4 regions of the Lysinibacillus sp. NPDC092081 genome follow, and region 4 is predicted to be linked to each of the others. Evidence: riboswitches for the same ligand, from Rfam matches in the RefSeq annotation. Region 4 holds a riboswitch; each other region holds the start of a gene.
What was found. A riboswitch is a leader RNA that binds a small molecule or an ion and turns the genes downstream of it on or off. The one in region 4 is predicted to bind S-adenosylmethionine.
Positions count from the first base shown of each region.

Region 1: another riboswitch for S-adenosylmethionine. It lies ahead of ACIQLB_RS12485 (Na+/H+ antiporter NhaC family protein); the one in region 4 lies ahead of ACIQLB_RS20340 (bifunctional homocysteine S-methyltransferase/methylenetetrahydrofolate reductase).
Region 2: another riboswitch for S-adenosylmethionine. It lies ahead of ACIQLB_RS10895 (cyclase family protein); the one in region 4 lies ahead of ACIQLB_RS20340 (bifunctional homocysteine S-methyltransferase/methylenetetrahydrofolate reductase).
Region 3: another riboswitch for S-adenosylmethionine. It lies ahead of ACIQLB_RS11690 (MetQ/NlpA family ABC transporter substrate-binding protein); the one in region 4 lies ahead of ACIQLB_RS20340 (bifunctional homocysteine S-methyltransferase/methylenetetrahydrofolate reductase).

Region 1 covers NZ_JBIVRU010000007.1:14,705-22,503, forward strand. Annotated here, with positions in the region: gene ACIQLB_RS12445 (ABC transporter ATP-binding protein) at 1-822, opposite strand, end outside; gene ACIQLB_RS12450 (ABC transporter ATP-binding protein) at 819-2,561, opposite strand; gene ACIQLB_RS12455 (VOC family protein) at 3,128-3,262, shown strand; gene ACIQLB_RS12460 (VOC family protein) at 3,259-3,549, shown strand; gene ACIQLB_RS12465 (hypothetical protein) at 3,853-4,026, opposite strand; gene crcB (fluoride efflux transporter CrcB) at 4,665-5,027, shown strand; gene crcB (fluoride efflux transporter CrcB) at 5,024-5,353, shown strand; gene ACIQLB_RS12480 (hypothetical protein) at 5,385-5,732, shown strand; SAM riboswitch class I at 6,002-6,108, shown strand; gene ACIQLB_RS12485 (Na+/H+ antiporter NhaC family protein) at 6,217-7,497, shown strand; gene ACIQLB_RS12490 (MFS transporter) at 7,696-7,799, opposite strand, start outside.
Region 2 covers NZ_JBIVRU010000005.1:130,572-138,370, forward strand. Annotated here, with positions in the region: gene ACIQLB_RS10885 (hypothetical protein) at 1-331, opposite strand, end outside; gene ACIQLB_RS10890 (MarR family winged helix-turn-helix transcriptional regulator) at 437-976, opposite strand; SAM riboswitch class I at 1,187-1,292, shown strand; gene ACIQLB_RS10895 (cyclase family protein) at 1,391-2,128, shown strand; gene ACIQLB_RS10900 (DedA family protein) at 2,185-2,781, opposite strand; gene ACIQLB_RS10905 (Cof-type HAD-IIB family hydrolase) at 2,885-3,658, opposite strand; gene ACIQLB_RS10910 (DUF2225 domain-containing protein) at 4,204-4,899, shown strand; gene ACIQLB_RS10915 (hypothetical protein) at 4,923-5,276, shown strand; gene ACIQLB_RS10920 (erythromycin esterase family protein) at 5,454-6,878, shown strand; gene ACIQLB_RS10925 (DUF4272 domain-containing protein) at 6,984-7,799, opposite strand, start outside.
Region 3 covers NZ_JBIVRU010000006.1:61,559-69,357, forward strand. Annotated here, with positions in the region: gene ACIQLB_RS11685 (methionine ABC transporter ATP-binding protein) at 1-686, opposite strand, end outside; gene ACIQLB_RS11690 (MetQ/NlpA family ABC transporter substrate-binding protein) at 792-1,616, opposite strand; SAM riboswitch class I at 1,705-1,809, opposite strand; gene ACIQLB_RS11695 (pyridoxal phosphate-dependent aminotransferase) at 2,048-3,217, opposite strand; gene ACIQLB_RS11700 (PhzF family phenazine biosynthesis protein) at 3,356-4,150, shown strand; gene ACIQLB_RS11705 (carbon-nitrogen family hydrolase) at 4,232-5,026, shown strand; gene ACIQLB_RS11710 (PucR family transcriptional regulator) at 5,126-6,694, opposite strand; partial or broken gene ACIQLB_RS11715 (amino acid permease) at 6,921-7,799, shown strand, end outside.
Region 4 covers NZ_JBIVRU010000019.1:44,543-52,341, forward strand. Annotated here, with positions in the region: gene ACIQLB_RS20335 (protoporphyrinogen oxidase) at 1-864, shown strand, start outside; SAM riboswitch class I at 989-1,088, shown strand; gene ACIQLB_RS20340 (bifunctional homocysteine S-methyltransferase/methylenetetrahydrofolate reductase) at 1,376-3,223, shown strand; gene metH (methionine synthase) at 3,216-6,647, shown strand; gene ACIQLB_RS20350 (GNAT family N-acetyltransferase) at 6,711-7,211, shown strand; gene desA (Delta(5) desaturase DesA) at 7,640-7,799, shown strand, end outside.

The DNA of each region.
Region 1 (7,799 bases), on a different contig from region 4:
AACTTCCGTTGCCGTAAATGACTGTGTGCCAAAGTAAAAAATAAAGATCGTAAACATAAGAAGTCTTAATGTATTAACAAGGTTGAAGGAAGTTGCAGAATCAAGGAAAAGCAGCTTGCGTTCATATGCATAATGCTCATTATTCATGTCATCAAATTCCTTCGTCATTTGCTGCTCACGACGGAATGCTTGAATAATCGTCATCCCCTGAATCGATTCATTAATCATTGCGTTAATATCGGCAATTTTCGTTCTGATAACATCATTATATTTCGAAGCAACTTTACGGTATAAAATCATCCATAAATAAACGACTGGTACCATAGCCAATGCTAAGAATGCCATCTTCCAATTTAAAATGAAGAGTGCGATATAAACACCCACAATAGAAATTAAACTCGTAACGAAATTTGAAAGTACTTGAACATATAAATTACGAACAGCCTCGGTATCATTCGTTACACGGGCTACAATTTTCCCTGCTGGTAAATTATCGAAGTATTGAATTGGCAATGTTTGGATATGTTCAAATACATCTTTACGTAATTTTTGTACAACACGGTTGGCACCCATTTGTAAATAGATATACATAAAATAGCGTAAAACAGCTGTAGCTATTGCTAAAATTAAATAGACAAGTAATAGCCAAGTGATTGGTTTAAATTCAATACGGCCAATTGTCATGTAATTATCAATGATATGCTTCGCAATAAACGGCCCAACAAGCTCCGTAAAGACGGCGATTGTTAAGAAAAACAGTCCAAGTAGTATCGGTTTTTTAAAATACATTGCATAGCGTGTTAAACGTTGACTCGTACTCATGAGGCACCTCCTTCTAGCTGTTGACGGTCAAATTGCTCTTTATACCATCCTTGTTGTGCAAGAAGCTGCTCATGTGTTCCCTGCTCTACAATTTGGCCTTCATCTAGCACGATAATTAAATCGGCGTGCTGAATTCCTGATAAACGATGCGTAGTAATAATCGTCGTTTTATCTTGTCGTTCTCGCTGTATATTCTCAATAATTCTTGACTCTGTTTTGGCGTCTACAGCAGAAAGTGAGTCATCAAGCATTAAAATTTCAGGGTCTTTAATAAGCGCACGTGCAATTGAAACGCGTTGCTTTTGACCACCTGAAAGAGATACGCCCTTTTCACCAACAAGTGTCTCAAGGCCCATTGGTAAATTTTTTAAATCCTTTTCAAAGTATGCTGCACGAATCGCCTGGTGCAATTCAGCCTGTGTAGCATCTTCTTTTCCAAATAAAATATTTTCGCGAATGGTACGTGAGAATAGAACATGATCCTGTGGAACATAGCCAATCCAGTCGAGTAACTGCTCCTTCGTTTGTGCAGTAATATCGACTCCATCAATCGATAGCTGACCCTCGCCGATTGGATACTCGCGTAATAATTGTCGCAAGAAGGTCGTTTTACCCGCTCCTGTTTTACCAACAATCCCAAGTGTTTGCCCTTTTTTCAACGACAATGAAATTTCCTGGAGGTTTTTCACCTGACTCATCGGATATTGGAATGTTAAATCATCAAAGCCAATCGCATTTGGCGTCATAATCGTTTGTGGATCCACAATATTCCGAACATCCGCCTCATAGTTTAGCGTTTCCTGTACACGATCAAGAGAAGCGTTACCTTGCTGCATCACATTTATAAGTTCCCCAATTGCAAATATTGGCCAAACTGCTAGCCCCAAGTAAACATTGAACGTTACAAGCTGCCCTACTGTCATAGCCTCAGTCGCTACTAGATGAGCACCATAGCCAAGTGCTACAACATAACTAATCCCAGTACCGACCTTTGTAATCGGTCCAAATAAGGCGTTAATTTTTGCTGTATGCATATTTTTTTCATAGACAATCTCGCTCATCTCTGCAAAATCTGTTTCGTCCTTTTTTTCTTGTACGTATGCCCGTACAACTCGCACACCTGCAACCGACTCTAGAACACTATCATTTAGCTCTCCAAAAACATCTTGCGCCTTCATATAGCGTTCATGCACAATCTTCCCTAAATATTGAATAAGAATGGCCATGATCGGCACTGGCAGCATTGCAAAAAAAGTAAGCTTCCACGAAATCATAAAACCCATGGCAAAAATAATAAAGCCCATGTAGATTGTGGAATCAATCAGTGTCATAATCCCGAAGCCAGCAGTCAACGACACTGCGTTTAAATCATTCGTCGCACGTGCCATTAAATCTCCGGTACGATTTTTCTCATAAAACGTTGGTGTCATGCGCAAAAAATGCTGCATAAGGTTGCGGCGTAAAATTTTCTCTAGGTTAATAGCCCCTTCAAATAATCTGAATTGCCACACAAAATTAAGGACATAACCCCCAATCATGATACACACAAAAATCAAAATATACTTCGTTAAAAGAGCTGATGTCATTTCTCCAGCAGTCAATATATCAATAATTGACCCTAGTAAATACGGTGGAACAACTTCTAAACCACTTGCTATCATTAATAGCAAAACGGCTATAGTATATTGCTTCCAGTATTTCTTAAAAAACCAGCTTAATTTACTTAAAACATCAAACATACTTTATAACCTTCTTTCTCTAGTGCTGTTAAAGCTGTGCTACCCACTATCCATAAATTTCTTGATGAAAATCATTTTTTGTACTTTGTTTCGCATACACATACACTCCCTTTTTTGTTATCACTACAACCCTTTTTTGCAACAAAAAAAAGACACATACCCCCAAAAAAGAGCATGTGTCTCTTAATAAAAGGCAAGGAGTTACCCATGCCTTTTATTGCAATGTAAAATAATATGTTAGAAGACATGGACAATGTATGCAGTTGTGCTTTGATATGATACTGATAAAATTAACATCGTCATGCCCTCCTTTACTAAAATTTGTTATAGTGTTCTTGAAGATTATCACATCTTAGAAATATTTGTCAACCAGCTTGCTGTTATTTTTTACGTTTTTCAAGAAATAATTAGCGCTTTAAAGCAACGAATTGCTAAATTTAATATCCAGGAGTAAATCATTCGGAGAACCTTACATTTAGCATAAAATACTAAAATTTTTTATATTGACTTTAACGCTACGTAAACCTTTATGGTTAGTTTGTATTAACCTAAAGGAGGAAATAGACATGAATGAATTTTATCAAATGCCCTTATTCGTGAAGCTAAAAGTAAGAGATATTAAAAAGTCAAAAGAATGGTATGCAAACGTACTAAGTTTCAATTCAGTATTTGATTTTCCAGATGCTAAACAACTTCAATGACACATTTAAGAGGAACAAAGTACCAAGATTTGATGCTGTTAAAGGATGAAGAAGTCAACACTTCTGACTCAGTCATTATTAATTTATTCTCTCATGATATTCATAGTATTTATCAAGCCGCACTGGAAAATAAAACAAATATCATTCAAGAACCGACAATTCAACCATGGAATGCAAAAGAGTTAACTATAGAAGATCCAGATGGGTATATTTTCACAATAACGGAAAGTGTCGATTCCAACAAAGACTTTGATACTGTCATTGACAACGTTAAAGGTCAATTATAGTAATAATAAATTATGACATGATTGCAACAGACACATTCGAAGTCATTTCGAATCATTCACCTATTATTAATTTTAAAAAGCGTTTGCCTGTTACACTACTTGGTAAAAAAAGAATCAAGTTTACGATGAAAGAAATAAAATCGGTAAGTAGTATCCTTGATTCCCCACGAATTGACAATACGATTACTGTGTTAAATACAAATTTTTCAATTAAAACATGTTATTGAATCATTGCTGGAAGACCCTAACGAACAAAGCTAGTTTGATAGGGTCCAAATCAATTTATCGGAACAATTTTTAGATTTATCGCCCTAATTTTTTTAATTTATCACCTAACTTTAATTTATCGCCTAACTTTTTAAATTTATCACCTAACTTTTTAAATTTATTGCCTAACTTTTTAAATTTATTGCCTAACTTTTTAAATTTATTGCTTAACTTTCTAAATTTATCGCCTAACTTTAATTTATCGCTCATCTTCCCAATAAAATTAAAGAATAGCAAACACGGAGACTGTCCCTTGATTTCCATTAAGGGTGTAAAAATGCCGTCTATCTTTGCTCACTCCAACATCCCTCGGTGCAAGTTGAATATAAGAGACACGAACGCCAAACTGAAACATCGGTTACTGTTTTGAATTTTACAGTGTGCTTTTCAAGGCACCGGCTCTATTATTATTATTATTTAGTAATTTATTATTTAGTAATTAATTATTAATTATTAATTACTATTGACGGTTTTTCCGTTAGCGGGTTTTCCGTCAACGGATTAACCGTTATCGGATTATCAGTCGACGGTGTAATAGTATTTGAATACCTAAAGAGTTTCTCGTTCAGAACTACTTAGATAATGCTTCCTTGTTAGTTATATACATATAAAGAGATGATATAGGGACATTAACTACAAAGTATTTTGGCAGGAAATATAAGAATTTTAGTCGACAATATAATAAAATAGTATTCAAAAAGTCAAAATAAACTATAGAACGAAAACATTTGATCCATAGTTAGTAAAACGGTGATATTTTTGAATTTATATAGCTATAGAAATATATCTAAAACGGGTGTCTCATGATACACTTTTCAATATAGACATTTTAGTAAGGAGTCTTTACTTTGAAATCATTTTTAGCTGTTGGAATTGGTGGATTTTTGGGTGCCATCTGTCGATATAGCCTTGGTCTAGCACTTTCAAATAACGGTGATTTTCCATTTGCGACACTTTGCATAAACTTAATTGGCTGCTTTTGTTTAGCTTGGCTATTTACAACGTTTACAAAGCGTACACCTATTATTTTAGGAATTGGTACCGGCTTTTTTGGTGCCTTTACAACCTTTTCGACATTTTCTTTAGAAACGCTATTACTTTTGCAGGATAGTAAGTGGTTACAAGCCGTTCTTTATATTTTAGTAAGTGTATTTGGCGGTTTAGCTTGTGCATGGCTAGGACTTAAACTAGCAAAGGGGCGCATCTTATGATAATTATTGGTATCGGTGGATTTTTGGGTGCACTAACAAGATTTTATCTAGGAAGATTGATTGTCCATACATACCCATGGGCAACATTTTTTATTAATATAACGGGTTCTTTTGCGCTTGGCTTTCTATTTGCATTACATCCAAGTGATTGGATTTGGCATTTTATAGGGCTGGGTTTTTTAGGAGCCTATACGACCTTTTCAACATTTGGTTTTGAATGTTTGCAGCTCTTAGAGCAAAAAAAATGGAGACAAGCAATAATTTATATATGCACTACAATTTTATTCGGTTTACTTTTCGCTGCACTCGGCTTTTTCCTTGGATAGCAGCAATTTATGAGATACTAGAGGTGATTTTGTGACACAGCCATCAATTGAACAATTACAAGCACTCGAAGCTGAAATTGAACAAACACTATATACTTTAATCGACCTAGAACTAGCAGAAAACTTTCCAGAAATGAATACACGCTTTGCACAATTACTTGCAAAGATTCAAGCAGCTCAGTTAATTAATTATAAACTTGATGTCCTCGTTGACCCTCAAGCATTTGCGACAGAAACATGTATTCTACTACAAAGTTTAATAGAGGCAAAGGCTAGACCACATAAAAGACAACGACTCCTAACACATCGTATGATTTTAAAAATATGGCTACGTAAAAATCAACGCTTTATGAATGAATTTTTACCACAAATGTTTTAGGCGCCTCTCGATCTCTCAATGGCGCCTACTTTTAAAGTGGCAATTGTTGCGACACAATTTTATTTCCCCCTTTCAATTGTTAAATCAAATTATGCTGCGTAAGAATATTAAACCCTTCAACAGCAGCCACTTTCCTACCCCCTAATCCTCTTACTTGTTCAATTCCCTTAATTATTGTAGCTTTGAAATAAGGTTTGATTAAAAAAATGTTGCAAATATTGATTTTTTATTATAATATTTATTATTGTGAAAAAAAATAATATATTTGCTTCTTATCAAGAGAGATGGAGGGACTGGCCCGATGATATCTCGGCAGCGGAACTTATGCTTAAGTTACTGTGCCAAATCCAGCAGGCAAAGGCTTGATAGATAAGAGGAGTGTTTTATAATATAAGGCCTCTTCTTGTTATTTCAAGATGAGGCCTTTTTTCGTAAAAAGAAATGGACAAAAGACGTGTCCAATTTTATTTGTTGGGGGTAAACAATGAAGAAAGCGAATCCATGGGCGCTGATCCCATTTGTTGTTTTTTTGATTTTATTTATTGGTTCAGGGGTTATTACAGGTGATTTTTATGCCTTCCCTGTCATTGTAGCCATTTCCATTTCAGGCGCTGTGGCTCTGGCAATGAATCGAAAAGAATCGTTTGCGCAAAAGGTTGATATTTTTTGCAAAGGCGCAGGAAATGTAAATGTCATGCTGATGGTTGTTATTTTTCTCTTGGCTGGGGCCTTTTCAGCGGTAGCAAAAGGCATGGGGGCAGTGGACTCCACTGTTAACTTTGCTTTATCAGTCGTCCCGTCAAACCTGCTTGTCGTAGGCTTGTTCATCATTGCCTGCTTTATCTCCCTGTCAATGGGTACATCGGTGGGAACGATTGTTGCACTGGCGCCAATTGGAGTTGGGGTAAGCGAGCATATCGACCTTTCCATGGCTTTAGTAATGGCAGCGATTGTTGGCGGTTCGATGTTTGGCGATAATTTATCCTTTATTTCGGATACAACAATTACTGCCGTTCGTTCACAAGGCGCACAAATGAAGGATAAATTTAAGGTGAATTTTTGGATTGTGTTACCGGCAGCTATTGTAACGAGCATTATTTTAGGGATTATCACAATGGGTGAAACGGCACAAGTGGAGCATTTAAGCTATAGCTGGGTAAAAATTGTTCCCTATGTTTTGGTCATTATTTGTGCGTTAGCTGGAATGAACGTTTTCCTAGTTCTGGCGTTTGGGATTGTTCTCGCCGGAGCTGTTGGCTTAGCGGATGGCAGCTATCATTTAATGAGCCTTTTCCAGAAGATTGGTGAAGGGATGGCAGGCATGTATGAAATGGCATTTCTTGCGATATTAATAGCTGGCATGGTGGAGGTTATTAAGTTTAACGGAGGAATTGACTTTCTGCTTCACCTTGCGACAAAAAGGATTAAATCGAAAAAAGGTGCTGAATTTGGTATTGCCGGTCTTGTAGGGCTAACTAATTTATCGACGGCCAATAATACGATTGCTATTTTAATTGCTGGTCCACTGGCAAAAAATATTGCTGAACAGTATGAGATTGAGCCGAGAAAGTCCGCAAGTATATTAGATATTTTCTCCTGTACGATCCAAGGCATTCTACCATACGGAGCCCAATTCCTGGCAGCCGCGAGCGTAGCCGGAATTTCGCCAGTGAGCATGCTGCAATACTCTTTCTATCCAATCCTTATAGGAATTTGCGGAATCATCGCTATCCTTATCGGATACCCGAAAGAAAAGAAAGCCTGAACTTCATCCCTTTTAAAAAATATTGATTTACCATTAAAATAATCCAATTGTTTTGAAAAAAGATTAATCAAAACAATTGGATTTTTTATTTGAGGCTATTCATTTTTTGTGAAAAATTTTGATAGCGCTTAGGATACGTTCCCCAGCTTATAGAAAAAATTCAAACGATCTGATAGAGTCAATACTTAAAAGTTACAATTATACTTTCTCGTTAGTTAATTCGTAACGTCTATATTTGACCATAAATCCAATTCCGAGAATAGGTCCAATCGCTAAAATTGTAAAGACCCACTCCCAACCAA
Region 2 (7,799 bases), on a different contig from region 4:
TACTGGCAGCTATTAGACCGAATAAAAATCCTATGACAGAAAATAAGCCTACCACTCTAGTTTTGTGCTCAAACACAATCCAACTTCTAAAATTCCCACGCTTTTGTAACCATAATCCGATTAGCAAAGCAAACAGTGCTGAAGCCCCTCCAATAGTGGTACAAGCTCTTATAGATAATGCAACATCACTAGTAAATAGCCCACCAATACCAGCCATGATGGAAGGCATCACATACGCTAACAATACTTCTTGCCAAAGAACGAAAGCTTTTTGACCATTATCAGAAGCATTTTTGCAATGAATGTTCTCCACTCCATTAACAGATTTCATTGTTTATATAAAACCTCCTTTTTTCACCCAACAATATAATTAGGCACCTAACTATATTGCAGAAAGGAAAGCTAGCTTTTTCTAGCTAACCTTTCAACAGCACCTCTATTTGTTTAAACTATCTTCATTTACTACAATTCCTTGTGTAATTCTATCTAACAAATCAAGGAATACTTTACGCTCTTCGATACTTAATAAGCTAACTATTGATTCCAACCAGGCAAAATGCTCCGGAGCCATTTCTATAAGTTTCTCTCTCCCCTTCTCAGTTAGAGTTACTAATTTTAGACGGCCATCTTCGGGGCTTAATCGTCGAGAAACTAGGCCATCTCTTTTTAAAATATCAATAAGGCCTGTAACCGTAGCTCTTGTAATTCCAAGATGCTCTGCCAATTGTGAAGGTAATTCCTCCCCTCCATGGTCTTCAAGATCTGCTAATAATCGATAACGTCCTGTAGATAAATCAAATTTAGAGAAATGGTTCTCTGCAGCATTTCCAAGCATAGCTCCAGCTGCCATCAATCTAGATGCGACAAGTATAGACTGTGCATCAACATCTAGTTGATAGCGTTCTATTTGACGCTTAGATTGGATAAACGAAGGAACTGCATTCATATCATTCACTTTATTTTTATCATTAATCATGAGAATAGTATGGCACCTAACTACTTTTGTGTCAAATAATCTTTTATTTTTTTCCCGTATAGTTACATGTAGAGATATAAAAGCTAGCGTCATTATAAAAATTTTTACAACCGGAGTTTTTAACCTTGTATCCCTATTGAACTTGTAAACTATAAACAAATATGTTAAAGTGTTCGTAAACATTATTTCTGAAAATTCTTATATCGCATTTTCTTATCAAGAGAGACAGAGGGATTGGCCCTATGAAGTCTCAGCAACCAGCCTATAGGTATGGTGCTAATTCCAATTGGCAAAAATTTAGCCTTGAAGATGAGAAGACTTACTTCAGTTGCTTTGCACAAGAGTCCTCTTCTTTAAGGAGGACTCTTTTTTATTGTTGCATTCAAAATAATTAAAAGAAAGCAGGGAACTACTATGGCAAACGAACTTTTACAAGCGATTCAACTATTAAAATCAAAAGAATGGGTAGATTTAACACATACATTTGGTCCAAATTCTCCACATTTCTTTATGTTGGATGATGCAAAATTTGAAACATTATTTTCGCACGATGATGGCTTCTTTGCACAGCAATTCACTTTCACTGGGCAATACGGAACACATATCGACCCACCTATCCATTTTGTGCGAGATACACGCTATTTAGAAGATTTGGATCTAAAAGAACTAGTGCTACCACTAATCGTTATTGATAAATCGAAGGAAGCTGAAATTAATAACGATTACTCGTTAAGTGTTCAAGATATTCTTGACTTTGAAGCTGAATATGGAGAAATTGAAGCAGGTACCTTTGTTGCGCTGCGTACCGATTGGAGTAAACGTTGGCCAGATAAGGAGTCTTTCAGCAACAAGGACGCTGATGGTAATAATCATATTCCTGGCTGGGGATTAGAATCGTTACAATTTTTATTCAACGAACGAAAAGTGAGTGCTATTGGCCACGAAACTTTTGATACAGATTCAGCAGCTGATTTTCGTAAAAATGGTAAATTAGACAGCGAATATTTTGTGCTAGAGCAAGATACTTACCAAATTGAGCTTATGACAAATTTAGATAAGTTACCTCCAAAAGGCGCTGCTATATTCAATATTGTGCCAAAGCCTGAAAAAGCATCTGGATTCCCTGTCCGTTCATTTGCAATATTACCTTAATATAGCAACAGGTCTGATTCAATAAATATTGAATCAGACCTTTCTTAATTTAAAATTTATTTAGATGAATTCTTTCTTTTGAAAACAAAATAAACGATCAACATAATTATGATGAACAATACTATGAGATAAATACTGTAGCGGGATAAATATAACCCAACATAATGCCATTTCTCTCCAAGTACCTTCCCTAAGGTAATAAAAGTAAATGTCCATATAGTTGCTCCCGTATAAGCAAAGAAAGCAAATTTTTTATAAGGATAATTATTAATAGCCGCAATATATGCTGTAAGATGACGCACACCAGGAATAAAATATCCTATTAATAATAATCCCGGCCCTATTTTTGCAAACAACTTTTTAGTAAAATCAATTCTCTGCTCAGTAATATGAATTTTCGAACCGTATTTTTGCAATAAAGGTAGTCCGAATCTATAGCCTATATAGTAGCTCAGGGTAATTCCCCCTGCCGCACCTACGATAGCGCTGATTAAAGCTGGGATATGTGCGAGAGTTTCGCGATAAACGCTATACCCTACATATGTTAAAAATATCTCATCTGGAAGTGGCAGCCCAACAATCCCTCCAACTAGGATAAGAATGATGCCAAAATATCCGTAATGTTCAATAAGAGATTGCACGTGATGCGCCATAAATCCATCCCACCTAAAGCGTAATAATTTTTAATAGTTAGCTTTATAATAACTCAAAGGAGACAACATTATGAGTATTAAGGATTTAATACAGTTTTCTCCACTAAATTACTTGTAACTCACGTAGAGCATAATCAATACCATCCTCAGCTGATTTCTTTGTTACATAATCAGCGACATTTTTTAATGCTTCGCTACCATTGCCCATTGCAATACCAAAGCCAACCTGCTCCAGCATGTCAATATCATTATCTCCATCACCAAAAGCAAGTGCTTCCTCAGGACTCAAGTCGAAATAATCTAGTACAGCCTGGACAGCAATAGATTTGGAAACATCATGTTGCAAAACATTTGTAATGTAAGGATGCCACCTTTTAAATAATAGATGAGGAAATTTTGAAGTATACTTTTTCTCTATATCCTCATCACCATATAAACACATTAAATAAACCTCTTGCGCTAAAATATCTTCATTAATATCAGGGAACTCTAGCAAAGATAATGTTTCTTGCATAGCTTTTAATGTCTTTTCTTCTTGGACGTTATTCATTGACAATTGTTCTGTAAAAAACGATAGACTTTGTTTATTTTCATCAGCAAAAGCCTTAACTACCTGGACAATTTCTTTAGCAACAGGTATTTTATGTATTACTTGATCTTGATGCTTAACATAAGCACCATTAGCTGTAATAAACGTTTCTATGCCTATACTTCTTAAATCCTGGCACATTGATAATGGTCTTCCTGTAGCAGCAACAATATGAATCCCTTTGTTTTTCAATTGCTCAATAGCGTTCCTTGTACTCTCTTCAATACGACCATCTTCATAATTAACAAGCGTCCCATCTACGTCAAAAAATACAATTTTATAATCCATCGTTCGCTCCTTATCGTTTTACATAATTTCATTAGGTATATCCATTAGAGAAACATCATAAAGCTTGGGTTGACTCCTTTTTATCGGTAAACAACAATCAAATATTTCCCTAGTCAATATACTTGTAATTTTACATTAAGTAACATCTTTATATCAAAATTAATTATAGGTATTATTACCTATAAAAATAACTTTATAATACGAAAATCAGTAGCCATTTAATTAAACAATTGTACGTATTTTGACAAACTAAAACAAATGTATAACTTCCTTCACCTACACCGATAAATACTATTACAGGTACATATCGATATTTCAAATAACTAAGAAAGTATTGAACATTTTTATTTTAATAATTCCAAAGGAGTATACCAAAGAACATAGAATTGTTAAAATAAAAGAAATTAAATTAAATATATTGAACGATATTATCCATCGTATAAATAGAACAAAAGAAATATATCCACATTCATCCCATCACCGTCAAAGGTGGGAGTCTTCTACTGAATGAAGATAATTATTTGGATGTAAAGGAGTTGATTCTTATGGCATTTAATATTTACTACTATGAAAGTAGTGTGGATTGCAAGTTTTGCAAAAAGCATTTTACCACATATAAAGTACGCCCTAATCGATATAAAGTTATCGAAGAACAAACGGACTTCATGCCAGTTTATGAGGGTTTAAACCCGTTATTGTATGAGGTTGCCGTTTGTCCACATTGTGGCTATGCTTACCACAAATCTATGACAAGAACATACGGTCCTTTCTTGCTTCTTATTGATGAACTGTACATAAAAGAGCTACAAAAACCAATGGATATGTGCAAGGAACGTACGATCGATGATGCCATTGTAAGCTTTAAATTAGCTTATCTTGTATCAAGAGCCTCAATGGAAGAGTCACTTCTTATGGCCAATTTCGCGTTAAAAATAGCCTGGCTATATCGCTTAAAAAATGATGATGAATCGGAAATGCGCTACCTTTTTGCTGCAAGGGACTTTTACAGCAAATCTTTTGCATCCAATCAAGAGGGCGGAGAGAGAATTCAATTTTTACATGCAGAATTAAGCCTTCGACTCGGAGATATTGCTGAGGCGAAAAAAGGATTCTCTCGACTAATAGCAGATCGAAATGTTTCCAATAAATATCGAAAACTAGCACGAAATCGCTGGGAAAACTATAAATATGACGAGCAACCTAACAACGCAAATGAAAATATAGAAGAAGTCATCAATTGAAGTAAACGAGGAGAGTAATCAACATGCAGCTATTTACTAAAAGGATTGATGTGAGAGAAGAAGATATTTTTTCAGAACTACATCATTTTTTACTGAGGAAAAATAATCGCTATTTAACGAATGATGAAGTAGTTGCATTAACTGGAATTTCATCAGAGCTACTTTATAAATGGGTAAAAGCAGGAAAATTGAAAAAATCGATTTTCCCTAATTTAGGTGCACCTTGTGAACGCTGTGGACAAGTTACCCAGGAAAAAATCTGTGTTAGCTGCTCATCAACCATCGTTAATACATTAAAACAAGAGGAAAAAGATCGTGCATGGTTCAATCAAATACAGCGGAATAATCCACGAGCTAGTACGTATCACTATAAATAAATAATTTACATCTCCAATTTTAATTACACTTTGGAGATGTTTTTTACTGTCTTCGCTCAAATAAACCAAAATAATGTCACCAAACCAAATTTAAACAAAATTTAAACAAAGCCCCCCTTTACTTTAAACTTTACTGCTTATAATTGGTTTTAACATATAGCGAAGGACTGATAGAAAGTGACAAAAGGTAAGAAACGTAAGGTTTTATTATCATTAAGTATTGCACTAACAAGCTTTGTAGCGTTCAACGGAAATTCAAATGCATCCGCAGCAATTCCTGCGGTAGAAGAACGCGTAGCTTTAGAGAACAATTTAGAAGTCAAGCAAGCTCGCACATCCAATGAAACTCTTCAAGATTGGAAAAAGTGGACAAGCGACCATGCTTACAGCTTAACATCCATTCAACCTGAAGCAGTTGGTCAACAAAACATCCCATCTACTAAATTTGAAGATTTAGAGATGTTAAAACCTTTATTGCATGATAAGCGCATTGTTTTTTTAGGAGAAAGTTCACATGGCGCAGCAGAATATAGTCTAGCGAAAACACGTTTAATTCAGTTTTTACACCAAGAGATGGGCTACAATGTCCTAGCCTTCGAAAGTGGTATGGGAAACGTTATGAATGCTCAAGGACAAATTGACAAACAAGCAGCACTACAAACGATGAAGGATTCTATTTTTGGCGTATGGTGGGCGAAAGAAACACTACCGTTATTTGAATATGCGAAAAAAACACAGAATACCGATAAGCCATTAAAATTAGCAGGCTTTGATATTCAACAGCAAGGTGTATTTACGAACGGTGACTGGCTACAAAATAGTAAGCTTGCAAAACAGTTCAATGAAGTAGAGGAACAACTTGTAAACTGGAGCTTCGGTAAGGATCTAAAAGGCTTCCAAAAGGCGAAACCAAGCATTATCGAAGTGTATAAACAAGTAAAATCACAAGTACAGCTAAAAGAAAAAGAGTTACAAGCGGCTTATCCAAGCGAGCCTCATATTGTAAAGCTTATGGAACGTACTTTAGCTGACCGTATCCGTTTAGCAAACGAGTATGTAGAACTATCAATTCAAGCAAATATTGAAATTGAACAAAATAAATATGACTCTTTTTTAAAGACAATGGAATGGCGTGACCAATCGATGATGGAAAACTTACTTTGGTTAGCAGAGGAGATTTATCCAACTGAAAAATTTATCGTCTGGGCGCATAATGACCATATTCGTAAAGCACAATCCGAAGTAATGGGTTCTCCTTATCCGGTAAAATTGATGGGTGAACGTCTACCAGATATCTACAAGAAATATAGTTATGTCCTTGGTCTTTATATGACTAGTGGCGAAACAGCAAACAATATGGGTGAACCTATGGCCGTTTTACCGACAGTAAAAGGATCAATCGAAGATATTGTTTCATCTTCAAATAAACCATACACATTTATCGACATGCGAAACCGTCAAAATGAACGAGGAAACTCATGGATGTTTGAGCCACGTTTATCGTATAGCTGGGGAGTGATTCAGGAAAGTCTTGTTCCACGAGATCAATATGATGGCCTTCTTCTGATTGATAAAGTGAGTAAACCTCATTATATAAAATAATAATGTAAAAATAGCAAACTAGTTTCTACTTCTAGTTTGCTATTTTTCCTTTAAGCGCCATAAGTTTGACTCGAAACCATAACATGGGGTTCGGCCATCAATTTATCAAGTATCCATCGAAATTGTATCCCATTCTTCATTGCGATACCCTATCATCCAGAACAAACCCCTACGTCTTTCCATAACGATACTTTCATTCATCCCTGCAGGAGCTGGTTGTTCGTGTATACGGCTATCTACGCAAGCCCAATGGTGTCTGTAATTTTTGTCGGCCTCATCCAAAACCTCTCCCTGACTACGCATAGTAGTTTGTAAATAAAACTGTTCAAACGATTCGTAGTTAGAAACCACTTGAATTGCATACTCGCAATCGCATACTTCATCAGGAAAATCAAGCTTCTCAACAAATCCAAGTGCCCAAATAAGTGTCCAATAAGCCTCATATTGCCAAGAAATATTAATAGCTTCTTTCCCATTTGGTTCTGACGTATGTAAAAAGTCTCTTTCATTGCTAGTTAGATAATTATCCACATCAAATTTACGCAACATATTGACGAAAAACTCTCTCGATTCATCTACATTTTCGCCTTGTGCTACATCACAGGCGAATTGGATAACTATTAACAAGGCTATAGCTCTTCTAGCTATGTCCTCTTGAGTTTGAAACTGACAAGCCTCCATTGGTGGGAGCTGAGGGAGTGAAGTTGTATATGGAATAGCTCTTTCCTTTAAATAGGCTATCGTGTTATTTTTTCTTTGCTCGCCTTCTTCTGATGTCACCTCTTGTCCCATTACCTTGCGTGTACATGCATGAGGTCTGAAATTTGATGGTCCTGATTGCCCGTCAGGATAAACAATAACGATCCCTTCATCATCTAGTAAAGTGCCATTCGGTAAAAAGCCAATCCCCCCTATACTTGA
Region 3 (7,799 bases), on a different contig from region 4:
AATAGTTCTATAGCAGAGCCATATTCCACAACCGTCCCTGATTCAAGAACAGATACATCATCGCAAATTTTTTGAATAACATTCATTTCATGTGTAATGAGTAAAATAGTGATGCCTAGCTCACGATTAATTTTCAAGAGAAGCTCAAGAATAGCATCAGTTGTTTCAGGATCGAGTGCACTTGTCGCTTCATCACTGAGCAAAATTTCAGGTTCTTGGGCAAGGGCACGTGCAATAGCGACACGTTGCTTTTGACCACCTGAAAGCTGGCTAGGATAACTATCTAATTTTTCTGTTAGGCCAACAATTTCTGCATATTTTGCAACGCGTTTTTTCACTTCGGAGTCGTTATAGCCAAGAAGCTTTAAGGGTACCGAAATATTGTTGTAAACAGTCGCTGTTTTTAAGAGGTTAAAATGCTGGAAGATCATCCCGATTTTTTGACGGGTTTTGCGAAGGTCGTTTAGAGAAAGGGAAGTAATATCTACATGATCGATTAATACCTTTCCTGTTGTTGGACGCTCTAATAAATTGACACAGCGAATAAGAGTACTTTTTCCTGCACCACTATAGCCAATAACTCCATGAATTTCACCTTTTTTGACATGTAAGTTAATACCATTTACTGCTTTGACAATACCCTTTTTAGTTTTAAATTCTTTTGTTATATTTTCTAATTGGATCATACTGTGATATCTCCTTTCTAAGTCCTTCTATAAAGCAAGAATCTGCTAGCTTTCCTGTAGGAGTCTCGCAGATTCTCGATTTTATGAAAGGTCCTTAATCGTTACTTACCAGCTTGGAATTATAGCACCTTTGAATTCCTCTTCAATAAATTTGCGTACTTCATCAGATTGATAAGCTTCAACGAATTTCTTAATCGTTGGGTCGTCCTTGTTTTCAGCACGTACCGCAATGTAATTTACATATGGAGAGTCCGTAGATTCTAAAAGAATGGAGTCTTTTTTAGGATCAATGCCAGCTTCAAGAGCGAAGTTCGTATTAATGGCTGCTATATCTACTTCACTAAGCTGCTTCGGAATTTGTGCGGCCTCTAATTCAATGAATTTTAAGTTCTTTTTGTTTTCTTCCACGTCGCGGATAGATGCTGTTAAATCTGCTCCGTCTTTTAATTTAATATAGCCCGCCTCTTGAAGGACAAATAGGGCACGAGCCCCGTTTGTTGGATCATTTGGTAATCCGAATGTTGCACCATCAGGAACGTCTTCTAATGATTTATATTTCTCAGAGTATATGCCCATAGGAGTTAAAATTGTTTTTCCTACTGGTACTAAATCTGTATTGTGATCTTTGTTAAATGCATCGAGGAATGGCTTGTGTTGATAGCTGTTTACATCAAGATCACCCTCGGCTAACGATGTATTTGGTAACACATAATCAGAGAAAGTTTTTAGTTCCACCTCTAAGCCCTTTTCTTTGGCAACTTTTGCAGCAACCTCTGCAATTTGTTCGTGTGGACCAGAAGTTACACCTACTACGATTTTATGTTCATTAATAGCCTTACTTTGACTATCTTCTTTAGTACCACAGCCTACTAATGCTGCTACCAATGTGAGACTCGCTAAACCTAGTAAAAATTTGTTTTTCTTTTTCATGAGAAAACCTCCAAAGTTATTTTTTCGGTTTTTAAAAATAAAAAAACCCTCTTAAAAAAACTAAGAGAGGCTCATGAAAAAACGTCCTCTCTTATCTTTCAAACGATGATCGTTTGCAGGATTTAGCACCTTCCTTAAAAAAGGAGGTTGCCGAGCTTCATAGGGCCAGTCCCTCAGCTACTCTTGATAAGAGATTTATAATATTTTTTTGTAAATCCGATAAAACTAATATAGATTATAGTATATAGTAAGTCAATCGAATTTTTAAAATTTTTTATTTTATTATAATATTTCGTTGAAAAAGAATCCGCTAGAAGAAGGGGGGGAGCAACCAAAAAGATAGTGAAATGAAAAAACTGTCCCCGTAGCCAAGTTTGAGCTAATGGAACAGTTTTTTGGTTGAGTCTACTCAGGTAGGGAGATTGAAATGTTCATAAGCTAAATAAGTTTAATTTTTCAATTCTGCTAATTGCTTCACGTAAGCGGTCTTCGCTAACAAGTAAACCAACCCGAACATAGCCTTCACCATATTGACCGAAGCCATTGCCTGCAGCTACTGCGATATCAGCTTTGTCGAGCAATAAATCGGCAAATTGTTCACTCGTAAAACCTAGCGGAACAGGAAGCCAGGCAAAGAAAGAGCCTCTCGGTGCTGTTACTTGCCAACCAATTCGCTGAGCTTCTTCGATCAGGACGTTTCGTCGACGCTCATAAGTCGCTCTTAGCTTATCCGCGCAACTCTGGGAAGCAGTAAGTGCAACTGCCGCGGCTTGTTGCACTGCAGGGAATTGGCTACAAAATAGATGATCTTGAATAAGGTTAATGGCTGCAACAATATCGGGATTACCAACTGCAAAACCAATGCGCCAGCCTGCCATATTATACGTTTTTGATAATGTATACATTTCAATACCGACATCTTTAGCACCGTCAGCTTGCAAGAAACTGATAGGTCTATTGCCGTCAAATCCGATCGCCCCGTAGGCAAAATCATGTGATACGATAATATTATGCTCTTTTGCAAAGCGTACTGTTTCCTCGAAAAATTCAAGTGTTGCCGTACCACCAGTTGGGTTATTCGGGTAATTCAAGTAAAGCAGCTTCGCCTTTTCCTTTATTTCATCGGATAAAGCATTATAATCTGGCAAGAAATCATTTTCTGCAAAAAGTGGCATGACTTCAAAATTAACATCGCTTAATACGACACCAGATAAGTAATCTGGATATCCAGGATCCGGTAATAGCATTGTATCACCGGGATTTAAAACGGCTAACGGTAGCTCAACAAGACCGATTTTCGTACCACCGAGAATAGCTACCTCTGTTTCAGGGTCAATGTCAACATTGTATTCACGTTTGTAGAAGCTTGCTGCTGCTTGGCGTAATTCTGCTATGCCGCGAAATGGAGAGTATTTATGATTTTGTGGATTTTCTGCTGCCTCCTGTAATGCTTTAATAATATGTGGAGGAGTGGGTTGATCTGGATTACCTTGACCAAGATTGATAACATCACGCCCTTCAGCTAGAGCAGCGTTTACTTTTTGCACAAGTGCTGCAAAAAATTGAGTTGGGAGTTGCTGTAGTTTTTTTGAGAATTCCATGCATGTCCACCTTTTTCAGAATATAATAATTATTAAAGATATGATGCACATAATATTACTTTTTTTAGTAATTGTCTAGAGCCTTTTCAGTTAACTAAAAACTAAAAGAGACCCAATTATATATATGAGGTGAAAAAATTGAACAAAGTTTCATATTTTATCGTCAATGCTTTTACTACAGAACTTTACAAGGGAAATCCCGCAGCAGTCTGTTTACTTGATTCAACAATACCTGAGTCGACTATGCAGAAAATTGCTCAGGAGATCCCCGTACCAACAACAGCTTTTGTCCAAAAGAAAGATAATGATTTTTTTCTTAGATGGTTTACGCCAGCAAAGGAAATACCGATTTGTGGACATGGAACAATCGCTAGCGCTTTTTTACTCTGGAAACAAGGGATTGTACCCGTCAACTCGGCAATTACATTCCAGACTTTAAGTGGTCCTTTGCAAGCAATTTGGCTGGATGAACTAGTTAAAATAACAATTAAGAAGTACCAGTTAGAAGAGATTGAATGTCCTGTGGAGCTTGAAGAATGGCTTGGGTTGAAACCAACATATGTAGGAAAAACAGAATTGGATTATATAGTGGAGCTAAGTCACGAAGAGTATATTGCAGATTTTAAAGCTGATTTTCCTGCGATGAAACAGTTCCCTGTACGTGGTGTTTGTATTACAAGCATTTCTAAGGATGAGGGAATTGATATTGTCTCAAGATTCTTTTCTCCTGCACAAGGCATTGATGAAGACCATGTAAATGGTTCCACTCATGGAGCGTTAGGACCTTACTGGTGTGCAAAATTATCAAAAGAAAGCATCGTTAGCAAACAGCTTTCAAAACGTGGTGGATTATTGTACGTTACACCAAAAGTAGAAGATGTTGCTATTGCAGGTTCGGCAGTTCAAGTATTAAGTGGAGAAATATTAATCTAAATATTGAGCTTAAACCATGGAAGTAAGGTTGATTTATTGTAGTATAAATACAGAAAAGTACTGTCTAGAGGAGGAATAACAATGAAAATCGGTTGTATCCAATTAAACGTAGGCTTTGGCAAAGTAGAAGAAAATTTTGCTCGCGCTGAGGACAAGATTCGTGAAGCAGCAAAACAAGGTGCAGAAATTATTGTACTACCGGAGATGTGGAATACAGGCTATGCACTTGAAAAATTACCAGAGCTCGCAGATGTGGATGGAGAGCGTTCGAAAGCATTTTTATCGGATCTAACGAAAGAGCTTGGCGTACACATTGTTGGTGGCTCTGTTTCAACAAAGAAGGGCGATAAATTTTACAACACGATGTATACGTTTGATAAGAATGGTGAGTTAGTAGGTGAATATAACAAGGCACATCTTTTCCGTTTGATGGACGAGCATTTATATTTAGAAGCAGGGGATGAAATGAATCGCTTTACTCTTGGAGATATCGAGGCTGCAGGAGTGATTTGCTATGATATTCGCTTCCCTGAATGGCTACGTGCTCACGCCTTAGAGGGAGCAAAGGTATTGTTCGTACCGGCGCAATGGCCGACACCACGTATTGATCATTGGAAAACATTGCTGCAAGCACGTGCCATTGAAAATCAATGCTTTGTGGTCGCTGTTAATCGTATTTCTAGAAAGGTAGAAAACTTCAATGGTCAATCAATGATTATTCAACCATGGGGCGAAGTGCTTTGGGTTGGTGCAGAGGATGAAGAAGTAGCTGTCATCGACGTGGACTTTTCGATTGTCGATGAAGTCCGTGGCCGAATTCCAGTTTATGACGACCGCAGACCAGGATTATATAGCGGAGTAGTTACCGAAAACTAAAATTTGATAGCACGCTCAAGCGATGTTGAGCGTGCTAATCGATGAACATCGCTGATAAACCTGCGAACATCGCCGCTAAACCCGCCAACAACTAAGAAATTAATTCTTATCCTCAATCAAAGAATTAGCAAGCAGCATAAATTCAAGTGTAATGCGATTGTGGCCCTTCATGAAATTTTCCCCTAAGAGACTTTCAAGCTTTTTTAAGCGATGGTAGAGTGTTTGGCGTACGATGAACAGTTGATTGGCTGTTTGTTGTTTGGAGCCATTCGTTTGCAAGTATACTTGTAGAGTTTCTAGTAGCTTACTGTTATATTTTTTGTCGTATTCAATGACGGGCTGCAAATAATCTTGAATTACTTCCTGTAAATTGACTTGCATCTGTAATTTATAGATGAGGTGATACAGGTGTAAATCATCGTAAAAATAAGATGTTGTTTGTACTTTACTGCAAATATACAATGTTTCGAGTGCCGTTTGATAGCTCTTTGGTATTTCTTCTACGTCTGCAACGACTTTGCCAATGGCTACTTGATAACCTTGGACCATTTGTTTTTTATAAAAATCAGTTTTCTGAACGGAAGAAACTAACGTATTTAATAATTCGCGACTCGATTTACTATCCTTCGTATGGAGTAAAATAAAAATGACATAGCTTTTTCTTTCAAATAAAAATGGTATAAATCCATTTTGCTCAAAAAGGTTGCGATAGTAGAGCTTACTATAAATAATATCCTCTTGCACCTTAGAGACTGCATTAGGAGTTGCTAAAATAAAAACAGCCCCGCTAGAAAGTTTATAGTTAGAATGATAGGTTACGATAAATTTATAAATTTCCTCTTTCGATAGTTTTTGATCGATCCAATCCGCTAAAATAGAGGCATCCTCAATGTCCCTTTTCTCTTCAATATAAAAATCTCTCATTAACAGCTGTGCTAATGCAGTAGCTGTGCGGTCTAAAATAAGTAATTCAAACTCTGAGAATAGACCATCCTCTCTATAGAGCGTTAAATCTGCATAATGCTGGTCAAAAATAAAGATTGGTTCATTTTTAAATACTGGTGCTGATTTTTTCATCGTTAATAGTTGTTGGCGCTTATTATGAGGCATATTTGGAGAAAAGATAGGCTCTCGACCTTTAATAGAAAAGATAATTTGTGTCATTAATTCATTATACATATTTTGTAAAATTTCTTCTGCGGTTTGCCCTAATAGAGCATTTTTATTTAATGTTTGAGAGTAGGATTCTAAAGTAGAGATCATTAAATATTGTTGATTCATAATTTGACTATGTAAATCCTGTGTAATGCGGACAAAAGGGACAGTGTCATGAAAAACGATAATAGGGAAGCTGTGACGGTTAGCAAGAGCTACAATTACTTCTGGAATGGTTTGTATGGAAGTCCCGTATTCAATGCACAATGCAGCGCAATTTTTGTTGATTAAGGATTCTACAAAAAAGATAAAATCCGCTATGCTATGCTGGAGGCTTATCCCTGTTGTTAAAACCAGTTCATCACCAGCTAGAAAATTATCTACTTGTATAATTTCGATGACATGGGCCCATTTTACAATTCGTAATAATCCATCATCACCAGCTACGACCTCCGCACTTTGAAAGTATGTATTTTCTAATACATCCTTCACTTGAAGCTTAAATTGACTCACTTTTATCCCCCTTCCTTTTAACATAGATCTTCTTCCTGATTTCTTATTGATGTGATATTTTTGCTTAAATAAACTTAAATACCTTATTTTAAGAATGTTTAGTCTATTTTACATTATGTTTAAAACAAATGTATAGAATTTTACAGTTTGTCTATACCTTCGTTTCTATGTAACATGTAAAATTTTTGTAAGCGGTAATCCAATCTAATAAAAGAGGTGAACAGATATGGAGCAACAGACGCATTTACAAAGAGGGTTAAAGAAAAGGCATATGACGATGATCGCTATTGCAGGGGTTATTGGAGCCGGTCTATTTATGGGGAGCGGCTCAGTGATTAACTTAGCCGGCCCTGGCGCGATTTTATCTTATATCTTTGCGGGTATTATCGTTATTCTTGTCATGCGAATGCTTGGAGAAATGGCAGCTGTCAATCCAACAAGTGGGTCTTTCGCGCATTATGCACATGAAGCAATCGGTCCGTGGGCTGGTTTTATGATGGCTGGTTATATTGGTTTTTCTGGGTTGTTGCAATTGCTTTAGAGGCAACGGCAGCAGCGGCGATTATTCAATATTGGTATGATGGGATTCCTTTATGGCTACTAAGTCTTTTATTAACTGTAGCACTTACTTTAACAAATGTTGTTTCCGTAAAAGCTTTTGGTGAATTTGAATATTGGTTCTCTCTTATTAAGGTTACAAGTATTATAGCTTTTTTGGCACTTGGTGCATTTATTATTTTCGGTATCGCACCTAATTTTGATGCGGTAGGTACTGCCAATCTAATCGGTGAGGGGGGCTTTTTACCAAATGGTTTTGGTGCTGTCTTGATGGGTGTAGTGATTGTTATTTTCTCCTTTATGGGCACAGAAATTGTTGCCATTGCAGCAGGGGAATCTGACGAACCGTTAGCAGCGGTGACAAAAGCTACAAATTCAATTACTTGGCGTATTTTGATTTTCTATGTTGGATCAATAACGATAGTTGTCACATTATTACCTTGGCATTCCTCAGATATTTTAACGAGTCCCTATGTAGCAGTATTGGATTATATCGGTATTCCAGCAGCTGCACAAATCATGAATTTTGTTGTCTTAACAGCGGTTT
Region 4 (7,799 bases):
GATTTAAATCAGCTTTCCATTGCTTCCACGTTACCTTATTTAATCGATTACAAAAATGATTACGGTAGTATTATTAAAGGTTTCGATGCAAACAGAGAACAGTTTGTGAAAGCAGCCAATAAAAAATTTATTTCATTTAAAAATGGTTTATCATCACTAATAGATCGACTTGAAGAAACATTAACGGATGTAGAAATTATAAAAGGGGTAGCCACTACTAGTGTTAAAAAGCAGGAGAATCAATACTCTGTTACATTAGCAAACGGTAAAATGATGGAAGCAAATCATGTTGTAATGGCACTGCCAAATGAAGCGGTACAAAGTTTATTGCAGGATGAATCTTTGAACTGCTATTTTAAACAATTCAATACTGCATCCGCCATTACAATTTACTTAGGATTTGATGTACCCGATAATAGATTACCAGCAGATGGAACAGGCTATATTGTGTCACATAATTCGGATGTTATTTGTAATGCAGCAACGTGGACAAGTCACAAGTGGAAACACACCTCAGCAGAAGGGAAATTACTTGTACGACTTTTTTATAAGAGCATTAACCCTGAGTATGAGAGATTGCGTATGATGACTGATGAAGAGTTAGCAGCTGTTGCTCTAGAGGATGTAAGAATAAGCTTGGGGATCGAGGAAAAACCAACTGTTGTTGACGTGACAAAATGGATCGACCAAATGCCCAAGTACGACTTGGCACATCGTGAAGCGTTGCAAGGCCTCGTTCAAGAGCTTGAGAAAAACTATCCAAATTTATCAATAGCGGGATGCTCTTATTTTGGAGTGGGCATAGGTGCATGTATTCAAAATGGTAAAAAAATTGGTGAGGAACTTGCTGAAAAACTATCATAATTGTTTGAATTGAATCAAAATATAATGTTTTTCGTAAAATTATCCTCTGTTCTGTGAAATAGTCTTGACTCAATCGTTCGTAAAGGATATGATTCTTTTAATTATTTAAAAAATTCATACTACATTCTTATCAAGAGAAGCAGAGGGACTGGCCCTATGAAGCTTCAGCAACCAACTTATTGTCAGGTGCTAAATCCAGAAGACCGTTGTGTCGAAGATGAGAAGGAAAAACAATTACGAAACGTAAAGCCTTCTTTTTTTTTATAAAAGAAGGCTTTTTTATTTTAACTTGTTTCAGCGGGTGTCCAAACATCCGCCGAAAGAAGTTAAAGCCTCCGGCGGATGTCATGGAAATCGGAAAGGAGTGCTAAAAAGGATGTTAGCCTAAAATCATCGCATCCATGCGATAACGGCTAACTAACCTGCATCATGCAGGCCTAAGCACAAAGCCGATTCCAGACGCAATTATGCCGAGGCATAATTGATAGAAAAGGGAAGAGAGGCTAGTTTTATGGGATTGCTTGAAAGGTTAAAAACGCATGTTCTAACAGCAGATGGCGCAATTGGTACGGTTTTATACGGCTATGGCTTGGAGTACTGCCATGAGGAAATGAATGTACAGAGACCGGAATTAATTGAAAAGATTCATAGAGAATATATAGCAGCTGGTGCCGATATTATTCAAACGAACACTTACGGAGCTAATGCCATAAAATTAGCCCGCTATGGATTAGAATCTCGTGTGCAGCAGTTTAATGAAGCCGCGATAACGATTGCAAAACGAGCAGCGGTAGATGGTGGACAATTTGTCTTAGGTACTATTGGGGGAATCCGTGGTATTCGTAAAAGTGACGCAACGTTAGAGGAAATTTTAGCAACAGTTGATGAGCAGGCAACTGTTTTACTTGCAGGAAATCCAGATGGCCTTTTACTTGAAACTTATTATGATTTTGAAGAGCTAACAGCGACTTTAACAATGCTACGAGGTAAAACGAAATTACCGATTATTGCTCAAGTTTCTATGCACGAACCCGGAATTTTGCAAAATGGAATGAGCTTAAATAACGCCTTACATAAACTTGAAGCGCTAGGTGCTGATATCGTAGGTGTTAACTGTCGCTTAGGTCCTCACCATACTATACAAGCATTCGAAGGAGTAGAACTTCCTAAGAAGGCATTTATGTCAGCATATCCGAACGCCTCTCTCCTTGATTTGGAGGATGGCCGTGTTGTTTATGAGTCGGAGGCAGATTATTTTGGTCGAGCAGCTGTAGAGCTTCGTGATCAGGGGGTACGTTTAATTGGTGGCTGCTGTGGTACGACACCAAAGCATATTGCTGCAGCGAAAAAGTACTTAGATGAGCTATCCCCGGTCGAGGAAAAGTATGCAAAGCCAGAAAAAGTAGAGGTTGTACGTGAGGCAGAGCCAGCAAATTATGAGCCATTACATGTAAAAGTAAAACGTGAACGCTCGATTATTGTGGAGTTAGATACACCAAGACATTTAGAAATCGAAGGTTTTATTGAAGGTGCAAAAAAGTTATATGAAACTGGCGCGGATGTAGTCATGATGGCAGATAATTCACTCGCTTCTCCAAGGATTAGTAATGTCGCAATGGGTGCCTTGCTGAAAGAAACGCATGGGGTACGCCCATTGACACATATAACATGCCGAGATCGTAATTTAATTGGTCTACAATCACATTTAATGGGATTAAATGCACTAGGGATTCATGATATTTTAGCAGTTACTGGAGATCCGACAAAGGTAGGTGATTTTCCAGGGGCTACTAGCGTTTATGACGTCTCTTCAATGGAGCTCATCCAATTAATAAAACAGTTAAATGAAGGTGTATCTTTCTCAGGGAAACCACTTCGTAAAAAGGCGAATTTCTCTGTAGCGGCTGCATTTAATCCTAATGTACGTGTGCTCGATCGCGCTGTCTCTCGATTAGAAAAGAAAATTGAACATGGGGCAGATTATTTTATTTCACAGCCTGTTTATACAAAGGAAAAAATTGTGGAAATTTACGAGGCAACAAAGCATTTAGAAACACCAATTTATATAGGCATTATGCCAGTAACGAGCTATAAAAGTGCGGAGTTCTTGCATCATGAAGTGCCGGGTATCAAACTATCGGATGAAGCGTTAGCCCGTATGAAGGCTTGTGGCGATGATAAGGAACGCGCAACACTAGAAGGGATTGCAATTGCTAAGGAATTAGTAGAAGTAGCAGCGGAGTATTTCAATGGTATTTACCTCATCACACCGTTTTTACGCTATGATATGACACTAGAATTGATGAAATTTATTGAGCAATTGGATGAACAGAAAAAAGGGGTAAGTATAAATGGCTAAGCACTTGATTGAAGAGCAACTAGAGAAACGAATTTTAATTCTTGATGGCGCAATGGGTACAATGCTACAAAATGAAAATTTATCAGCAGAGGATTTTGGCGGCGAGGAATATGATGGCTGTAATGAAAATCTTGTGCTAACTAGACCAGATGTGCTTGAAAAAGTTCATAGAAAATATTTAGAGGCTGGCGCAGATATTATTTGTACAAATACATTTGGAAGTACACCACTTGTATTAAATGAATATGATCTTGGTGCGAAGGCAGAAGAAATTAATAAACGTGCTGTGGAAATTGCACGCAAAGTAGTGGATGAGTTTTCTACATCCGATTGGCCACGTTTTGTTGCGGGGGCTATGGGACCAACTACAAAAACCTTGTCGGTTACAGGTGGTATTACATTTGATGAGTTAGAGGAAAACTTTTATGTTCAGGCAAAGGCATTAATCGAAGCCGGATCAGATGTCCTTTTGCTAGAAACTAGTCAGGATATGCTAAATGTTAAGGCAGGAACATTGGGAGTATCTCGTGCCTTTGAAGCAACTGGAAAAGAGCTACCTGTGATGATATCGGGAACAATTGAACCGATGGGAACGACACTGGCTGGTCAAACAATTGATGCTTTTTACATTTCTATCGAGCATATTAAACCATTGTCAGTTGGCTTAAACTGTGCGACCGGACCAGAGTTTATGACGGATCATATCCGTTCACTAGCAGAGCTTTCAACAGGCTATATTAGCTGTTATCCGAATGCAGGCTTACCTGATGAGGAAGGCTGCTATCATGAATCACCTGAATCACTGTCACAAAAGCTAAAAGGCTTTGCAGAAAAGGGCTGGCTGAATATAGTTGGAGGATGCTGTGGTACAACGCCAGCGCATATTGCCGCTATTCGAGAAGTGCTAAAGGACAAAAAGCCTCGTCAATTACCAGATGCAACACATGGTCATGTAGTATCAGGTATAGAGCCATTAGTGTATGACGATTCTATGCGTCCATTATTTATTGGGGAACGGACAAATGTCATCGGCTCTCGTAAGTTTAAAAATTTAATTATTGATGGGAAGTTTGAGGAAGCGGCAGAAATTGCGCGAGCTCAAGTGAAAAATGGAGCACATGTTATCGATATATGTTTAGCAAATCCTGACCGCGATGAACTAGCGGATATACGTGGCTTTATGCAGGAGGTTGTAAAAAAAGTAAAAGTACCTCTTGTGATTGACTCAACAGATGAAAAAGTAATTGAGGAAGCACTTAAGTTTTCTCAAGGGAAAGCTATCATTAATTCGATTAACTTAGAGGATGGCGAGGAGCGTTTTGACGCAGTCTTACCGCTAGTGAAAAAATATGGTGCATCTTTAGTTGTGGGGACAATTGATGAGCAAGGCATGGCGGTTGATCGACACCGCAAGCTAGAGATTGCTGAGCGTTCATATAAATTGTTAACAGAAAAATGGGGTATTGCTCCTGAAGATATTATATTTGACCCACTAATGTTCCCTGTAGGTACAGGAGATGAACAGTATATTGGCTCAGCGCTTGAAACAGTGGAAGGAATTCGCCTTATTAAAGAAAAAATGCCTCGTACATTAACGGTGCTTGGTGTAAGTAATATTTCGTTCGGATTACCACCAGTAGGTCGTGAAGTATTAAACGCTGTGTATTTATATCACTGTACACAGGCTGGTTTAGATTATGCAATTGTGAATACGGAGAAGCTAGAACGTTATGCATCCATTCCTGAGGAGGAAATTAAGCTAGCAAATGATCTACTCTTTCATACAAATGATGAAACATTAGCAGTCTTTACGGATTTCTATCGTGATAAAAAGAAGGAAAAAACAGAGGCAGATATTCCAAAAACAGTAGAAGGTCGCTTAGCTTACTATATTTTAGAGGGTACAAAAGAAGGGCTTATTGAAGATTTAGAGGCTGCTCGTGAAATTTTCGAAACACCGCTTGCTATTATTAATGGACCATTAATGGATGGAATGGCAGAGGTTGGCAGCTTATTTAACGATAATCAGCTGATCGTAGCAGAAGTATTACAATCAGCAGGGGTTATGAAGGCAGCGGTGGCACATTTAGAGCAATTTATGGAGAAAGATGAAGAGAGTGCTGGCAAGGGGAAGATGGTACTTGCAACTGTAAAAGGCGATGTGCATGATATTGGGAAAAACCTTGTTGATATTATTTTAAGTAATAATGGCTATAGGGTGATTGATCTTGGCATCAAAGTAACACCTGCCCAGTTAATAGAAGCGATTCGCAAGGAAAAGCCAGATTTCATCGGGCTTTCAGGCTTACTTGTAAAATCAGCGCAGCAAATGGTTATTACAGCTCAAGATTTCAAGGAAGCAGGTATTGACGTACCTATTTTAGTAGGGGGAGCGGCATTATCCCGTCGCTTTACTGAAACAAAAATTGCCGGCGAATATAATGGACCTGTCATTTATTCAAAGGATGCGATGCAAGGATTAGAGCAGGCAAATCGGTTAATGGGGATAGATACACGTGCAGATTTCTTAGCTGAAATTAAGGAATCGCGTGAAAAACGCTTAGAGGCAGACGAAAAAAGAGCGGCTCGCCCTGCAAAAGAAATAACTGTAAAGCCTGTGCGCACGGTAAAGGAAGCGACTGTCTTTCTTCCAGCTGATGTGCGACGCCATGTAAAGAGAGAATATGCTGTTTCGCATTTATATCCATATGTTAATATGCGGACATTACTAGGACATCACCTAGGTTTAAAGGGTCAAGTACAGCAATTACTTGATGCTGGCGATGCAAGAGCAACGGAGTTAAAAGATTTAGTCGACGATTATTTACAAAGGGATCTGTTGAAACCATCAGGTATGTATCAGTTTTTCCCTGCCCAAGCCGATGGGGATGATGTAGTCGTTTACGATCCAGCAGATAGCAAAACAGAAATTGAACGATTTACCTTCCCGCGTCAGCAAGTTGAACCGTTTTTATGTCTTGCAGATTTCCTAACAACAGTTGAAAGCGGTGAAATGGACTATATTGCCTTAATGGTGGTAACGGCAGGACAAGGGGTTATGGCGAAGGCTCGTCAGCTAAAAGAGGAAGGGAAATTCCTTGAAAGTCATGCATTACAATCTACAGCCCTTGAGCTTGCGGAAGGCTTTGCGGAACGTATGCACCAAGAAATTCGTGACCAGTGGGGCTTCCCAGATGCGACAGAATTTACGATGCGTGATCGTTTCGCGGCAAAATATCAAGGACAGCGCTTCTCATTTGGCTATCCAGCATGTCCGAACTTAGAGGATCAAGAGAAATTGTTTGGCTTATTAAAACCAGAGGACATTGGAGTGCATTTAACGGAAGGCTTTATGATGGAACCTGAAGCTTCTGTTTCAGCAATCGTCTTTGCACATCCAGATGCGAGGTACTTTAATGTGTGATGCCAGAAAAAGTAGTAAAATCTAATAGTAATTAACCCCTTCTAAAGTTTGGACGTGAGCATGATGATTCGATTAATGGAAGAGAAAGATTTACCTGAGGTTTTAGATATTTACAATGACATTATTTTAACGAGCAAAGCTGTTTATCGATATGAAACACAATCGTTAGAAGAAAAAAGACAATGGTTCAAGGAGCAGCAAACGATTGGGAATCCACTGCTAGTCTTTGACGAAAATGGCAATGTAGCCGGCTTTGCAACATATAGTCAGTTCCGTCCATATCCAGGTTATAAGCATACAATGGAGCACTCTGTATATGTGCATAAGGATCATTATCAAAAGGGAATAGCTACACAATTAATGCTTGAACTTATTCGAACTGCTAAAGAGCAAGGTGTGAAGACACTCGTAGCGGGTATTGATGGTGAAAACAACGGAAGCATTAAAATACATGAAAAACTAGGCTTTGAATATGCAGGTACAATTAAAAATGCAGGCTATAAATTTGAACAGTGGCTAGATCTTGTATTTTATCAACTACAGTTAACTGGACCAAAAGCATAGAAAGGGTATGGCATGTCATATCCTTTCATAACTGAAGGCAAACTCTAGTTTATTTGCATAAAGCTGAATAATAATTGACCCCGACATTCAGCATTTTGTGAGGAGCATCGAAAAGTATTATTTTCCTCCATAGTTAATCTTTATGATATTGTAATAAATAGTAATATTCTTTTGGATTAGCTTGTCTACCTATGCTAATGATGAGGAGTTGTTGATTTTTCAAGGAGATTGAAGCCAAGCCCGCGGAAAGCGCCAACTCGGAGTGAAAATCAACCTTTGTTTATTGATACAAATTATTTAATGTTTATTCAAAAGATAAAAGGATATGACAAATGTCATATCCTTTTTATGATGTTTGCGTCTGTGCTTGATTATATTCTTGTTTTATGATGAGGTCATAAGGAAAAGGAAACGAGGGAGTAAAAATGATGGCAACAGATAAAGAAAAAACAAAAAGACTGCGCCAGGATGTAGCACCATTTGCGAAATCTGATACAGCTAAAAGTATTTTTCAAATGGTCAATACGATTGTACCGTTAATCGCTCTATGGGTAGCTGGCTATATGTTAATGGATATTTCACCATGGT